Regions from separate parts of the Leuconostoc sp. XM4 genome, predicted to be linked through region 1. Evidence: riboswitches for the same ligand, from Rfam matches in the RefSeq annotation. Region 1 holds a riboswitch; the other holds the start of a gene.
What was found. A riboswitch is a leader RNA that binds a small molecule or an ion and turns the genes downstream of it on or off. The one in region 1 is predicted to bind thiamine pyrophosphate.
Positions count from the first base shown of each region.

Region 2: another riboswitch for thiamine pyrophosphate. It lies ahead of thiE (thiamine phosphate synthase); the one in region 1 lies ahead of RHP64_RS04610 (solute carrier family 23 protein).

Region 1 is NZ_CP134507.1:918,869-926,819, reverse strand. It holds gene RHP64_RS04620 (acyl-CoA reductase) at 1-1,107, opposite strand, end outside; gene RHP64_RS04615 (LuxE/PaaK family acyltransferase) at 1,119-2,231, opposite strand; gene RHP64_RS04610 (solute carrier family 23 protein) at 2,224-3,510, opposite strand; TPP riboswitch at 3,589-3,688, opposite strand; TPP riboswitch at 3,771-3,860, opposite strand; gene celB (PTS cellobiose transporter subunit IIC) at 4,036-5,370, opposite strand; gene RHP64_RS04600 (hypothetical protein) at 5,388-5,942, opposite strand; gene RHP64_RS04595 (PTS cellobiose transporter subunit IIA) at 5,899-6,258, opposite strand; gene RHP64_RS04590 (BglG family transcription antiterminator) at 6,255-7,951, opposite strand, start outside.
Region 2 is NZ_CP134507.1:1,134,115-1,142,065, reverse strand. It holds gene RHP64_RS05790 (prephenate dehydrogenase) at 1-596, shown strand, start outside; gene RHP64_RS05785 (shikimate kinase) at 604-1,404, shown strand; gene RHP64_RS05780 (type 2 periplasmic-binding domain-containing protein) at 1,408-1,962, shown strand; gene RHP64_RS05775 (type I 3-dehydroquinate dehydratase) at 1,959-2,840, shown strand; TPP riboswitch at 2,990-3,080, shown strand; gene thiE (thiamine phosphate synthase) at 3,212-3,850, shown strand; gene thiS (sulfur carrier protein ThiS) at 3,877-4,074, shown strand; gene thiF (sulfur carrier protein ThiS adenylyltransferase ThiF) at 4,085-4,732, shown strand; gene RHP64_RS05755 (thiazole synthase) at 4,754-5,530, shown strand; gene RHP64_RS05750 (MFS transporter) at 5,554-6,780, shown strand; gene RHP64_RS05745 (Zn-dependent hydrolase) at 6,787-7,951, shown strand, end outside.

The sequences.
Region 1 (7,951 bases):
GTCACTTCGAAATACTGAGGTTGCTCCGTTTTTTATAGACGTTATCTCAGCTTCTTGCCGCATTTTTTCAATAGCGATTTTATCTGATTCGTGTATCGGTGCACGAGGATATTTGATTTGATAGTTATTTAACTCATTGGACAGGATACTCGCAAACTCTTGAGGCGTTATTGCCCCGCCTCTTTCAATGAAAATTGACTGCGGAGCTAGACAGCTTTGCTGATCATAGGTGGCAATGTCCTCAGCTAAGTCTTTAATGACTTGAGCATAATACTCTGGTGTCAACGTCTCCCTACCAACTATTGCCAAACCGATTTTGTATCCATAACTTAAAATCTTCTTATTTAATGGTGTTTTGCTTTTTACAGATGCAACCGCTTCTTTACCACCACACACAACAATAGTATCGGCCAAATTAAGACAGTGCGCCTCGAATTTTTCACCACTATGCCATGGTAGAATGGTAATCGTATTTGCCAATTTTGGATCAATTTCAGCTAACGTCTGAACAAACAAAGCTGGCATAATAGGCTCTGCAAAAGATGTTTTCCCCAGTGTTGGCGATTTTACAAGTAGTCCCATGATGAGTGTCCACAGTTGTATGCCTGGCACGTTGCCGGAAAATATTTGGAATATTAAATCTGGCCCGTAAAATTTTGAAAATCCACCGGAAAGGTTTGGTTGAAAATCATCCAACATTGCACCTGATTGTCCAAGTTCGGTATTCACAAATCGTTTTAATTCTTTCTTTCGAAATAAGCGAATAAAGTTTTTGAGCTCTAAACTAAATTGATCAGCGTCATAACCAGTTACCGCGGGGACTGCTTTTTCTGCTATTTTCCGAAGATGATACGATGGGTTAGTCCATTTTTCTGCTGCCCGAGCAATAATATCAATAATTTCATTCACTGTAAGATGCTTTAAATAATGATTACGGTTATGCGTTATTATTTTTGTAATCTCTTTTATTTCTTGTTCGGTTATTTTGGGATAACACAATACAAGATGATGTGTTTCATTTTCAACTACCTTTTCGGTTAAATCACCAAGGATAATGCTGTCTGGCGTGTAAAAAATATTAATTTTTGTCATTTCTTTATTAGACATTATTGACACCTTTATTGCAGTTGTAAAAGCTCATCAGCGGTGATGGAACAACCCTTAGCCACCGATCCTTTTGCTCTACCAATGATTGTGAATCCATGATTGTTTTTGATAACAATGTCTTCAGTTAGAATTGATACGCAGGAATCCCAATTAGCTAAGTCATAGTATGCCAATAGGCCACGTTGACCCTGTGCAACAGGCTGTAACGTTTCAGTATCCAAGACCTGAGTTTTTACCCAAGCAGGTGCTATTTTATCAAAATAAACTGTTTTATTTTCTGAATGATCCATTAAATTTCGATCGTAACATTGAGAACTAATCTCTGTCATGCCGTACATATTTATAATTTGTTCGCGTGTCACCTTAAATGTGCTCTCCAAATCAGCATATAAGTCAGTCATACTCACTTCTTTTGACTTGCCCTTAAATCCACCAGTATCAAAAATAATGCTTTCTTTTGCCAGATTAAAGGATTGATGATGTTGCTGTAAGTATGCCAATAGATGAACATAAGAAAACGAAGCACCCAAAAGTAATATGGACTCATGATTTTTTTCTGCTTCTTGAAGAGCAACGATTAGTTCCGAATAGTTTAGTTGGTTATTTTCAAAAAAGATATGGCTATTTTCAGTACCAAATTCTCGTATAGCGGTTGATATATAGCGAGATAAAGAAGAGTTAGGGTTATCTGCCATACCCGGAAACAAAGAAAGTATTCTAATTTTATCCGTATTAGGCAAAACGTTTTTCTTGAATCCTGCCCGCATAGATTCTTCCCAAATATTTAAATTCGAGATATAATGTTTGCTTCTATGATTAATATTTGTTGTGCCACTCGAATAAAAAACATCCGCAGCTTGATTAATATCTTCGGTTGACAGAATTAATTCTTTGTACGCTTGAATCGGAATTAGCGGAACCTCGCGCCAGTTTTTTACGGTCAAGAGGTTTTTATGTCGTAATTGGGCAAATTTTTTATATGGTAAATTGTTTTGAAATTGATAAGCAAAAATGCGCATAGCTAGCTGATTGAAGTCCGATTCATATCGCTCTGTTTGATGATCCTTGTATTTATTAATGAAAGTTAAAATGTCGCTTTGAATTTTTTTAGATTTTTCAATCATGAGATCCTCTTATATTTTTTATCATTCGTGGTAAGTTAACCAAGGCAAACTGTAAGATGATGGCAGACAACGCACCGACTAATATGCTATTAGATAATAATTCACCTGTAACACCTGACCAGCCGGTTGCATAGTTGGGCAGAGCAATCGCTAGTATGATAGACAATCCAATAATCATGTTATTTTCATTGTTGTCAGGCGCTCTTTTCAAAATGTTGAATCCAGTCAGAATTAAAGTTGTTGCTGCGGGCAAAAATATGCCCCCAATCACTGGACTAGGCGTTATTGCCAAAAACGCACCAATTTTAGGAACAAAACCTAGTACGACAAACAAAATTCCTGCAATAATTACTGGTATTCTCGAAACATTACCAGTTAAGTTTAAAATCCCTACATTCTGCGCAAAAGCAGTTGTTGGAAAGGCTCCGAACAAGGATGAAAACATTGATCCCGCAGATTCGCCAATTAGACCATTTTGAATGCGCCTTGGTGAAATATTTTCTTTTAAAGTATCGCCAGCTGCCTGATAGACACCTAAAGCCTCTACCACTGCAACCACATAGGCAACAAAGAATGTCAAAAACATGACCCAATTAAACTTTAGCGATCCATAAGGCAATAAATGAGGCATGCCAAACCATGATTTTGTTGATAATACGCTGTAATCTACGACACCTAACGAAACTGCTAGAATATCACCAACAATTAGCGCGATTAAAAAGGAAAAACGCTTCCAAAATCCCTTACCAAATATCGACAATAGAATGACAATAGTTGCTGTAGTAACAGACAAAATAAGTGTTGTTGGTGAAGAGAAACCTTTATCACCTGGATAACCACCTAAGAATTCAGATAGTGTGAATCCAGATAAAGAAATACCAACCAAAAATATTAGTGTTCCGGTAATTGCTGGTGTCAATAATTTGATTAGTTTATTGATAAGTCCTGTAACGGACAATAAAAATACAATGAGTGCACTCAGTAAAATTGAACCACTCGCCGTTGCTAACTGACCAGCTTTACCAGCATTAATCATTAACGCGTCAAAAGCAGCTGACGGCCCTTGAACAATAGGCAGCTTCGCTAATTTTGTTGCCTGTGTAAGCGTGACTAATCCTGAAACAATAAAAATCGTGTTCACAAGATTAGTTGATAAGTTCAGTGAGAGCCCTGCGGCAGCGGCAACATAAATTGGATCTAACCATACGTTAGAAACAAACACGTGCTGTATTCCAGCTAGGCCATGATCCATGATTCGATTATGTTTTGGTGTCATCATAATTAAATTCCTTTTCCAATAAAAAAAGTGCCCTTAAATACATAAAAAAGGACACTTTTGACAACAGTACATGTCGTTATCAAATATTGGTCACTTTCCTACGCTAGTATTAACTAGATCAGGTTCAAAGGGACCGATATACATCATCTCAGTCTTTGCGACGCCCCTAGTGATTATTATTCATTTTTCAAAAAAATCCTCTCAACAAGTCATTTTATGCAATAAAAAAACATTTTTCTCACCTAGAGAAAAATGCTACGTTAAAAAATGTAGCACTTTCCTACGCTGATGTTAATCAGTTCAGGTTCGAAGGGTTCTTCTCAGCCATTTTGGCGCCCCTAGCACAAGCATTATTGTATCATAAATTTTCTATTAAATGTAAGTAATTCATTCTATTTTTCACATAAGTTTGTCATTAAGTGATATCCTTACTGATGAAATTTACCTTTCACAAATCAGCCAGTCGAGTATATAAAAAATACCAGTCTGTTACTAAACACAGACCAGTATTTTGATGCCTCGTCATTAAGGCTGTACTTGTGTTTTCCCCTGCTCATCATTGTACAACTTAGTATCATATATTTTGATAAATGGTAAGTAAATAATGAAAGCTATTACAACACAGATTATTGCTAAGACTGCTGCTTTCCAATCAACGGTACTAATAAATGCACCGATTCCGGCTGGGGATGGCCATGGTGCTTGAATAACAATTGGCCGAATGATATGGAAGTTAATGGCTGCATAAGCAACGGAAGCTGTTGCCATTGGTGCCAAGAAAAATGGAATAGCTAGATAAGGATTATAAACAATTGGTAATCCAAATATTAACGGCTCGTTAATATTAAAAAGTGATGGTACGATTGAAGCTCGGCCTAAAACTTTTAGTTGTTCGGAACGTGCTAGTAAAGTAATAAATATGCATAATCCAAGTGTCGCACCAGAGCCACCTAAGATAGCAAAGGCATTATTAAATTCTCCAGCAAACGGTATGTTAGCCCCATTTGAATTTGCTACCATATTTGCTAAGAAGATAGGCGTAATAAATGCGGAAATAATGTTAGCGCCATGAATACCAACAATCCACAAGGCATGAATCAAGAACTCAATCACCATAATTCCTAGCCAGGTGCTAGTCATGCTTGTAACGAAGCTAAATGGTATTGCAATCATTTTGAAAATGTCAGTACCGAGTAACACTAAGGAACCATTAATACCCAGTACAACAAAAGCAATAACGAAAGTTGGAATCAATGCCGTAAATGATCTTGATACACCTTCCGGTACAGCATCCGGCATTTTAATCGTCCAGTTATGTTTCACACAGAATGAATACAACCAAACTGCTAAAATAGCCATAATAATCGCTGTGAAAATACCACTTGTTCCAACACGGTCGATTGTGCTAGTCATTCTAAATCCGTTGATAACTGTCTCGTCCTTGGATATAGTATTTAGCAGAACAATTTTTCCGCCTTTTAAAACCAATTCTGGCAAGCACATAAAGAATGCAAATAGTGATAAGAAGGCACCATTTAATGGCGCTACTTTTAGTTTATCTTCTGTTTGAATAATACGAGTTAATTCAAAACCAATTGCTAAACTAAAATACATGGCTAAGATACCCATGGTTGCTGTGTTGGCAATCATGTACAAATCGCTAAACTTAAAGAATGTTGCGTCGAAAAAATCATTTAAGAACGGAAATACTGTCGGTAATATATTCAAAACTAATATCATAGATCCCACAATTGTAAAAGGAATTGAAGCCATACCAGCAGCCATGATAGCTCTCACAATTCTATATTGGGAAACTTTGGTCATTGGTTTCAAAAGCACTTTTTGTAGGAAGTTAAACATAGGTCCATTTTCCATAACTATTTCATCTCCTTATTATTTTTAAGAACGGACTGATAGGCTGTCAAACGTGCGTAATATTTATCGTGATTTGTTGCAATCAAGCCTAACCTTTTGTTAACTATGAGAAGTATGCTACTACTGAGTAATAACAGGATTAGTACCACTAAGCGGTTACTACCAGTATTTTGTATAAATTGGTAAAAAAATGTAAATAACGATGTTGGGATGCTCACCATTAAAATGATATTCACGATAAGCTGTGATCTGAAGAACACTTTTGAATAAATCAGTTGGTTCGTATGATGTCCAAATAACTTAATTTGTTCAATAATTGCTAGCGAAGCGATAAACATTAAAGCAACAGGTATTAGTGCCACTAGGGTCTGCCACATAATTATGGCCCAATACAAGTTTACGAACAGAAAGAATGCCGTGGCATAACGGATTAACATGAATCGATTAAACTGCATGCTTTTAAGGCTCATTTCCGTACGATTTTTTTCGATTGCGACCTCTAAACCGTGCTGTTTATCCTGTGGCTTTTTTGGCCCTCGTTTGATTCCTTTTTTCAATGTCTTGTACCTCCTCATAAAGAGTCTGCATTTCAATAGCCATCTCACGTAAAGTCATCGTTGTCATTAAGTGGTCTTGTGCATGGACTAATATAATTTCCATATCAATATGACTACCCTCAGCGTATTCTTGTAACAAGTTTGTTTGCGATTTATGAGCTAATAGTAACTCGTCATTTGATAATTTTAGATTTTCGTTAGATAACTTAAAGTTTTTTTCTCTCATGGCTTCAAAAGCCTTATGAACCATTGTGCGCGCATTTCCACTGTGTAAAATAATTTCAAAAGCGACAACTTGAATGTCTTCTGATTTCATATATACTTACCTCCTTTCATCATTAACAGAAAATTATGCCGAAATTCTGAAAAATTTCTTGAGGCAACCAACCGACCCTGTTCTTCAGTATTTTCTGTAAATTTTACAATTGCCTGCGTCGTTTCTGTCAAACCCTTATTGCTCCGATAGGATGGTGATAGCAGGAAAACTAGCTGAATGTTTGGATGCTCGTCAGACCATCTGACACCATTTGGTATAATTCCAATAGCAATTTTGGGTACTCGACTCATCGGCATAGCAGGATGTGGAACGGCGATAGTATCACTAAAAACGATTGAGCTCAGTTGTTCACGTTGATCGATTTGTTCCAAAAATTCATGTTTTAATTCGGTAGGTTCATTGGACATCAGCATATTAGTTAACTCTTGTAGTAATTCCTTTCGATGAGGCGATACCTGCCATATTTTAAAACTTGACTGATCAATAAATTGATCAAAATGATTTAAAACACTATTAATTGGTTGCTTTTTCTCTACAGCAATATATTTATTTCGGACTTGCTCATTATCTAAAAATTCATTTATTTTTTGAACATCTGCTTCGGTTAAAAAAATACTTACCTGTATGACTGGAACCTTGAAAACACGTGTTGACAGATCAATAGCACTGATAATGAGATTAACATTACTTAAAGTAGTGTCATCAACTTCATAATATCCTTTAATATCAACAATGTTTAAATACATGCCAAATTCTTTTTCGACACGATTGTTGAGTAACTGTGCCGATCCATACCCTGTTGCGCAGATAATTAAGGCTCTTGGTTTATTTAAATTTTTGTATTTTTCTGCTGCTGCCATCAAATGAAGTGCTAGATAAGCGACTTCATCGTCATTAATGTCAAACTGAGATAAATAAGGCGACCATTTTATATAGCGCTTGGTATCCATGAACTCACTTAAATAATTCGTTTTTATTTCCTGTAACAAAGGATTTTTCAATTGAATACCTTGCTCAAGCCGAACTATCATGGGTTTTAGATGTTCAATGATATTTTTCTTGAGAGCATAATCCTTAGTAACTGGATAATCGGTTTCTAATTCAATTCGTTGCAAGATCATATCTAAATCCCGTTGCAAGGGACCATCATTTTGTATATTAATATTTTTCCCTTGTGCCATTAATTGAATGGTTAAATAATCTACTTCACTTTCCGGAAATTTTAATGCTAAGCCACTTTCAATACGAGAAAAAATTTTTCTAGCAACATCACAAACATTTCTGATTTCAGGATTAATGTCAACTGGAGCAGCCTGTAATTCAAAGCCGCATTTCAATCGTTGAACGCTTAGTGCAATGTATAAAACAATATTTTGTATAGTAAAGTCCGTTAAATGAATGCCAGCTTCTCGACATTCATCAAGAACAATAATCGTAATTTGATCAAAACTAATTGCCTTAAAGAAAGATTTATTTTTCATATAATGTTGAATAGAATTTTCACTATGACTGAAAAAGTAATCTAGAATAAAGTGACGTTTATCGCGCTCTAAACCCGTAATGAAGACACCAATATTGGCTTTGCTTTCGACACTAATTCGATATGGCATTAACACTTTGCGAATGATCGATAAATCTTTTGAAAGTGTGGTCCTTGTAACAAATAATTTTTCAGCCAAGTCATCAATTAAAAATTTTTGATTTTCAATAATAAGTTTGTTCAAAATATACT
Region 2 (7,951 bases), 220 kb from region 1:
AAAAAGAGGTAATCGTTACGGATACAGGATCGACAAAACGAGATATTATGGATGTGGCTGAAGCAGTTTTGACACCAAAAAATATTCATTTCGTTGGTGGGCATGCTATGGCCGGTACTCATCGGAGCGGTGTTGAGTGGGCAAATGAAAAACTGTATCAAGATGTGCCTTATTTCTTAATTCCAAGTTCAATTTCTAATGCTCGTAGGTTGCAGGAAATTCTTGAACCGATTGCCGCTAAATTTATGCCAATTTCAGTCAAGAAACACGATGAGCTGATGGCTGTAATTAGTGATATACCGCATATTATGTCTTTTGCATTAATGAATACTGCCACTAACCAGCTGGGCGATTCAACGACATTTGGACAGTATGTTGCTGGTGGCTTCAAAGATATGACACGCATAGCGGAAAGTGATCCAAAGTTATGGACTGATGTATTGTTAAGCAACAAAGAAGCAATATTAACTAGTCAGTCCTTGATAATCGAGCAATTACAATTATTTTCTCAAGCAATTGAAGATAATGATGCATCAACTTTGATGACTTTAATTTCGTCAGCACAGGAGTCAAGAAAAAATTTATTGTTAAAGTGAGAAAATTATGATTAAAGAACCAGATACATTAATGCTTATTGGGTTTATGGGTGCTGGGAAAACGACTGTGGGTAAGGAAATTGCTCGGCAACATCATTCAAAGTTCGTAGATATTGATTCTGAAATTGAACGTGCTGCCGGTAAATCAATCGCAGAAATTTTTGAAGAACGTGGCGAAGCCGGCTTCCGTGAGTTAGAAACCAAAGTTTTAAATAATGTGCAAACATTTGATGGTGTTGTTGCCACGGGCGGGGGTGTAGTGGAACGACCAGAAAACTTAGAAATTCTGCGCCATTCTCCAGCGACAATTATTTATTTACATGGCAATTTAGAAAGTACTATTGGCCGCTTAATTCTTGAAGGACAGCGCCCGTTACTTCAAGAAAAATCGACGGCGGAATTCTTTGCATTATGGCAGGAACGTGACCCAAAGTACGAAGAAGTTGCCAATTTCACCGTAGAAACAGTTGGTAAAACACCGGCGCGTATTGCAGCTGAGATTATTGCCTTATTTAGCGCTAATGAGGATGAACTAGCACTACTACAATTGCGTTCACAGATAGATGCATTTGATCGTCAAATTTTTAAAATTATTTCGGAACGTTTTCAGATTGTTGAAGCAGTGGCTCGTTATAAAGAAAAATTTGGTATACCAACGATTCAACAGGATCGTATGTTAAAGTTACGTAAGGAATTGAAATCAGATTTTAGTACTTCTGTAGATATCACAGATGACATGATTGATGGTATTATGACCATTTTGATGCAGGCTGCCATTGACAAAGAGAATAGGCAATTAAATAGGTGATTTATGAAACTTCACACATTAGGACCAAGTGGCACAGATTCTGAACAGGCAGCACAATATTATTTAACGGACGAAACCCTAATTTTGCACAATAGTTTTGAAGAAGTTTTATTACATCTAAGTGACTATAAAGGGGATAAAATAATTTTACCAGTTGCATTTAAGTCTAATCAGGAACCAGATTTGAATTGGGCCGACTTTAATTATTTAAATTGGTCACAGCTTGCAATTGAACAAACATTTTCGCTACCCTTAATGACGATGAGTGTGATTGAAAATACCCAATTTGAGCGAAATGTAGCAATAGTCCATGCGGCCACAGAAGGCTTAATGAAAAGATATTTAACCTCTGTGAATTTAGATAATGCTTGGGGGCCGTCAGTGATGTTTGCACCAAGTAAAATTGTTGCATTACAGAGCTTTATAAAAGAACAAAATCGGTTTACAATTGTTTCTGAAGAACAATTCAAAAAATTACCTGAAAGTAGTGACGGAAAATACCAAATTAGGCAACAATTAAAGCCTCAGATGGTTTGGATCGTCTATAGAGTCCTATGACATTAAGAGAACTATTAAACATACCTAGCAGTACGAATAAACCGATTATAGCAGTCCCCCTAACTTTAGGACCTACGGACAAAATTAGTCCGTTCGCTCAAAAACTACAACAACAAAATCCAGACATTGTTGAATGGCGGGCAGATTACATCGCAGATGACTTTAGTCAGGCGGTTATGTGGCAACAAGTTAAGGATGGGGCACAAAGTGAATTGGCGCAAAAAGACGTTTCTGCCATGACAGAAGCGAAAATGTTGTCAGAAATTGATAATGCCAAGCAAGAATTCATGGCTAATTGGCCACAAATAAATGTTCAAATTATTAAAGAGTTAACTGGTACGGTGTTTAATAGTATTGGTGGTTTTCCGGTGTTGTTAACATATCGTACGGTTACACAAGGTGGCCGTGGTGAAATGGGCCCAACCGAGTATGCCACTTTTATGATTACTGCTTTACACTCGGGGTTTCCGTTTGCAGCTGTTGATGTTGAATATACATTAGATGAGCCGCTACGACAAAGTATTATGGACGCAGCGAATAAAGCCAATGTTCCAGTATTACTGTCATACCACGATTTTGAATCTACCCCTAAAAATTTGCCAGCTTTAATCAGTGATATGGCTGATACTTCAGCAGATATTATCAAATTGGCTGTCATGCCTGAATCCGAAAAAGACGTTGATTACCTATTGCAAACAACTAAGAACGTCAATATTTCGCAACCATTAATCACGATGAGCATGGGAGAGATAGGTAAACGTAGCCGTATCGAGGGATATGAATATGGGTCAGAAATGACCTTTGCAGTACTTGATGGTACACAAGGAAGTGCTCCTGGGCAGCTGACAATTAATGAATTATTGCAAGCTTGGCAATAATGTGTTATATTAGTTAAGACCAACTGGGTAGTATCTATCTACCTACCCGCTATCTCTCCGGAGGTAGCGTTTTTTGTTTACTTTGATTTACTAGGCAATTATTTCTTGTGTTTACAAAAAATAAATGTTATAGTATTTATGAAATTATATATGTATGTCTGGGGTGCCCGCGAGGGCTGAGAAATACCCATTGAACCTGATCGGATTAAAATCTGCGTAGGAAGATGTGATTAATAGATTTTTTATTAAGCTGTTTTTTTGCGTACCCATTTGCGCAAAAAAACAGCTTTTTTATTTGAAAAATTTAAAAAGGTTCAGTGTATTGAAAAATTTCAAAAATATATTATCAGGAGGTTTACGAAAAGGAGCCCATGGATGTAAATATAACTAAGGTGCTAAAGCTATATTTAGTCACAAATCGATACGATTATTCTGATGAAGAGTTTTTAGGTCGAATTGAAAAAGCATGTCAGAACGGTGTCACACTCGTTCAGCTAAGAGAAAAGGAGGTTACCACGCATAAGTATTTTGAACTGGCAACGAAAGTGAAAGAAATTACTGACAGATTCAGAATTCCATTGATTATTGATGACAGAATAGATATCTGTCAAGCAGTTGATGCTGCTGGTGTCCATATTGGCGATAATGACTTACCGATATCAGTCGCAAGACGTTTAATTGGTCCAGAAAAAATTTTGGGTGTGTCTGCTAAAAGTGTCATGAGAGCCACACAGGCCGAACTAGAGGGGGCAGATTATTTAGGAGTTGGCGCTATTTATCCAACTAAGACCAAGGTAATCACAAAACCTACGTCAATCGAAACTTTAAAGGAGATTACACGAACTGTCTCCATACCAGTCATTGCAATTGGTGGTATCAAGGAACATACAATTCACAACTTTAAAAATACTGAAGTCAATGGTGTGGCGATGGTTAGCGAAATTATGTGTGCCGAAAATATAGCGGACAAAGTATCCGACACGATTAAAGCACTTGACCAAGTACTTTAAAAACTAGAGAAAGGTGGTCCTAGGTAATGCTTAAGATAAATGGCTCTGTAGAGAATCAGTACGTTGGAAAGACAATTGCACAACTGCTCAATGACAAAAATGCTGCTTTAGAAAACATTGTAGTTGAACACAACGGTAAGATTTTACAACGTGAACGTTTTGTAGATACTTTTATTCATAATGATGATCAAATTGAAATTATTTCATTTGTAGGCGGAGGTTAAAGGAAGTCTTATGCACAAAATTAATATTGATGGTTACAGCGTTCAAGAAGTATATGAAGATATGAAACAACGCAATGTGCCAGGAACGTCAGAAAAACTTGCACAGGCTCATGTGACTATTGCAGGTGCCGGTGGACTTGGCTCTAATATTGCCATCGCATTAGCGCGTGCAGGAGTAGGGCATTTGACTTTGATTGATTTTGATGCTGTTGAGTTGAGTAACCTGAATCGACAGCAATTTAAATTGAGTCAAATTAATGTACCAAAGGTGATTGCGCTAAAACAAAATATATTAGAGTTCAATCCATTTATTACAATTTCAACAATTCAAGAAAGAGTCACGTCGCAAAATGTTGAAGCTCTATTTGGTGATAGTGATATCATATGTGAAGCATTTGATGACCCGCATAGTAAAGCAGTCCTATTAGGTAGTTCTCGTGAAATTTTTCCAAATAAACCGCTTGTTATGGGCAACGGGTTAGCTGGAATTCATAGTCCAAATAATATTAAAACGAGACAACAGAGCGAAAATGTATACATCTGTGGGGATAACATTAGTGCTGGAGTAGAAGGATTGATGGCACCAAGAGTGCTTGTGTGCGCTGGTCATCAAGCAAATGTCATTTTACAGCTAATACTCGGTAAAGTGGCTTTATAAATTTAGGAGAAACTGATAGTAATGAAAGAAAATACTGATACCTTGACCATTGGTGGTCATACATTCACTTCAAGATTCATTTTAGGATCCGGTAAATATTCCTATGAATTAATTGATTCAGCAGTAAAAAATGCTGATGCTCAGATAATAACAATGGCATTGAGACGTTCCAATGACGCCAAGGAAAATATTTTAAACTATATTCCTGAGAATGTCACTATTTTACCTAATACTTCAGGCTGCACAAATGCTGAAGAAACTATCCGAATTGCCCGTATTGCCCGTGAATTAAGTGGTAGTGACTTTATTAAATTAGAAGTAATTCCTGATAAAAAATACTTAATGCCTGATAATTACGAAACATTAAAAGCAACAGAAGTTCTGGCCAAAGAAGGCTTTATTGTAATGCCTTATATGTTGCCCGACTTAAACATAGCCAAACAATTAACCGATGCGGGAGCGGCAGCAATTATGCCACTAGGAGCACCAATTGGAACCAACAAGGGCCTGTCCAATAAAGATTTGATTCAAATTCTTATTAATGAGATTGACTTGCCAATTATAATTGATGCGGGTATCGGAAAACCTAGTCAAGCTGCTGAAGCTATGGAGATGGGGGCAGATGCCATTATGGCCAACACAGCAATGGCAACTGCTGGAAATATTCCTTTGATGGCTGAAGCATTCAAATTAGCAATCAATGCCGGGCGTAAAGCTTATTTAGCAAAACCTGGCCGGGTATTAGATGGATCTGCTTCACCGTCTTCAACACTAACAGGAGTAAGTAATCCTGCTTAGGATGAATTCAAAAAGGAAGTCACATGGAAAATACGATAGACCCAATAAATAAACGGCATAATAGTTGGGTCACTATTATTTTATTAAATTTTTTTGGTTGGATATTCATATATGCAGACCGTACAATATTAAATCCTGTTATGCCAGCTATTCAGTCAGAATTTGGCTTGAATCATAGCCAACTGGGTTTGATTTCGTCCTTGTTTTTCTTAACGTATACCATCGTGCAAATGCCTTTTTCTACCTTAGCAGACTACTTTAGTAAAAAATGGATTATTGGACTTGGTTTCATATTTTTTGGTGTGATGACCTTATTTTCTGGATTAGTCACAACTATTGGACTATTCTTAATTACTAGAGCAATGGTGGGTATTGGTGAAGGAAGCTTCTATGGCGCATCGTATGGATTATCCTCGCAAGTATTACCGAAAAACAAGTTAACTTTTGGAACAGCTTTAATTAATTCTGGACAGGCTTTTGGGCAAATTCTTGGCACATTATTATCCAGTATTCTTGTGTTACAGCTTCATTTTCATTGGTCTACCCCATTTATCACTATCAGCGTACCAACTGTAATCGTTGGACTACTGTATATATTGGTTATACGAGACAAGCCGTTTAATGCATCAACTAAACCAAATCATTCTAAGACTGCAATTAAGTCAATCGACATCAAAGCGCTATTTACACGTAATTTGTCATGTACGTACTTGATGCTTTTTGCTTCAATTTATGGGCAGATTGTAATGATTACTTGGTTACCGTTATACTTGATAGATTATCGGCATATTTCAGGAACAAATGTAGGGTGGGTAGCATCCATTGTGCCGTTTATCGCCATTCCAAGTGCATTATTGTTTGCTAGAATAAATGATTATTTGAAAAATACTAAGACATTGATATGTATTTTAGTTCCTTTATCGGCAATTTCACTGATTGTCGGCGTAACGATTAATAATGATATGGTCTTGTTACTGTCTTTGCTAGTCTATGGGGTAACAGGAAAAATGGCATTAGATCCTTTGCTATTGTATACCATTAAGATTAATGCTAAAAATTCGCAGCTGGCAATGACATTTGGGATTTATAATTTTTTGGGGATGATTGCATCAATTATTGCACCAATCATGACTGGCTTCTTAATTGATGTTACGAAAGGTATGAGCATTAGTTTTTATGTTGCCGCATTATTATTGATGGCGTCGTTAGTTTGCTTTAATTTTGTGAAATATGAAGCTGAACGAGACTGAACGCTTATGAAAAATATAGTATCTTTACTAAACGAATTCAAAAAAATTGGTTTAACTAGTTTTGATGGTGTGACGCGCTGTGTATATGATGAAAATTGGTTGGCAGCGCAAAAAAAGTATATGCAGATTGCTAGTGACTACGGTCTTTACACTTTTGTTGACAACATTGGAAATGTCTATGCAACAACAGAAAAAAACCTAGGCCAAAAAGTATTCATATTATCAGGATCACACATGGACACTGTAATTAATGGTGGGCCGTTAGATGGTGTTTATGGGACTTTAGCAAGTTTGATATCAATTGGCACATTAATGAAAAAATTTGGTCATCCCAAAATACCATTGGTTGCTGTTTCATTTTCGGAAGAAGAGGGGTCACGTTTTAATACAGCTTTTACAGGTTCACGGTATCTCATGAACAAGTTAGAAGACACAGTATACGGTCTGAGAGATCATGAAGGTTTATCTTTTAATCATGCACGTCAAAATGCTGTTACTCAATTAAAGGAACTAGCATCTGAATTAAAAGCGACTGGTCTGATCCACGCTTTTATTGAGTTGCATATTGAACAAGGACCAATATTAGAGAAAAAAAGACAAGATATCGGGATAGTGACTGATATTGTTGGTCAGAAAAAGCTATTGATCAAATGTTGCGGTGTTGCTAATCACGCAGGGACAACGCCAATGAATATGAGATGTGATGCAATGAAAAAAGCAGTCACATTGATTCATCAACTTTATGCGGTTTTAGATGAATTTGTGGCGTTGAGATACACAATTGGACAAATACGAGTTCAACCAAATGCTGCCAATGTTATTCCTAGTGAAGTTGATTTTTCATTAGATTTAAGACATAAAAGCCAAAAAAGATTAGATGATGCATTCACAGCTGTTAAAGAGCTGACGGAATTGAATGATAGTATTTTGACGATTATGACGGATGTGAATGCCATTAAATTAAGTGATCAATTGGCAAATAACAGTGCTTTGGCTGCGCAATATCATAATTCAGCATACCAGTCGCTTATTTCTGGTGCTGGACACGATGCTCAAATTATTGCAAAATATGTGCCTACCACAATGATTTTTGTCCCTAGTATTAAAGGCAATAGTCATTCTCCTTCGGAAAACACAAAATCTGAGCATTTAGTAAATGGCCAATTAGTAT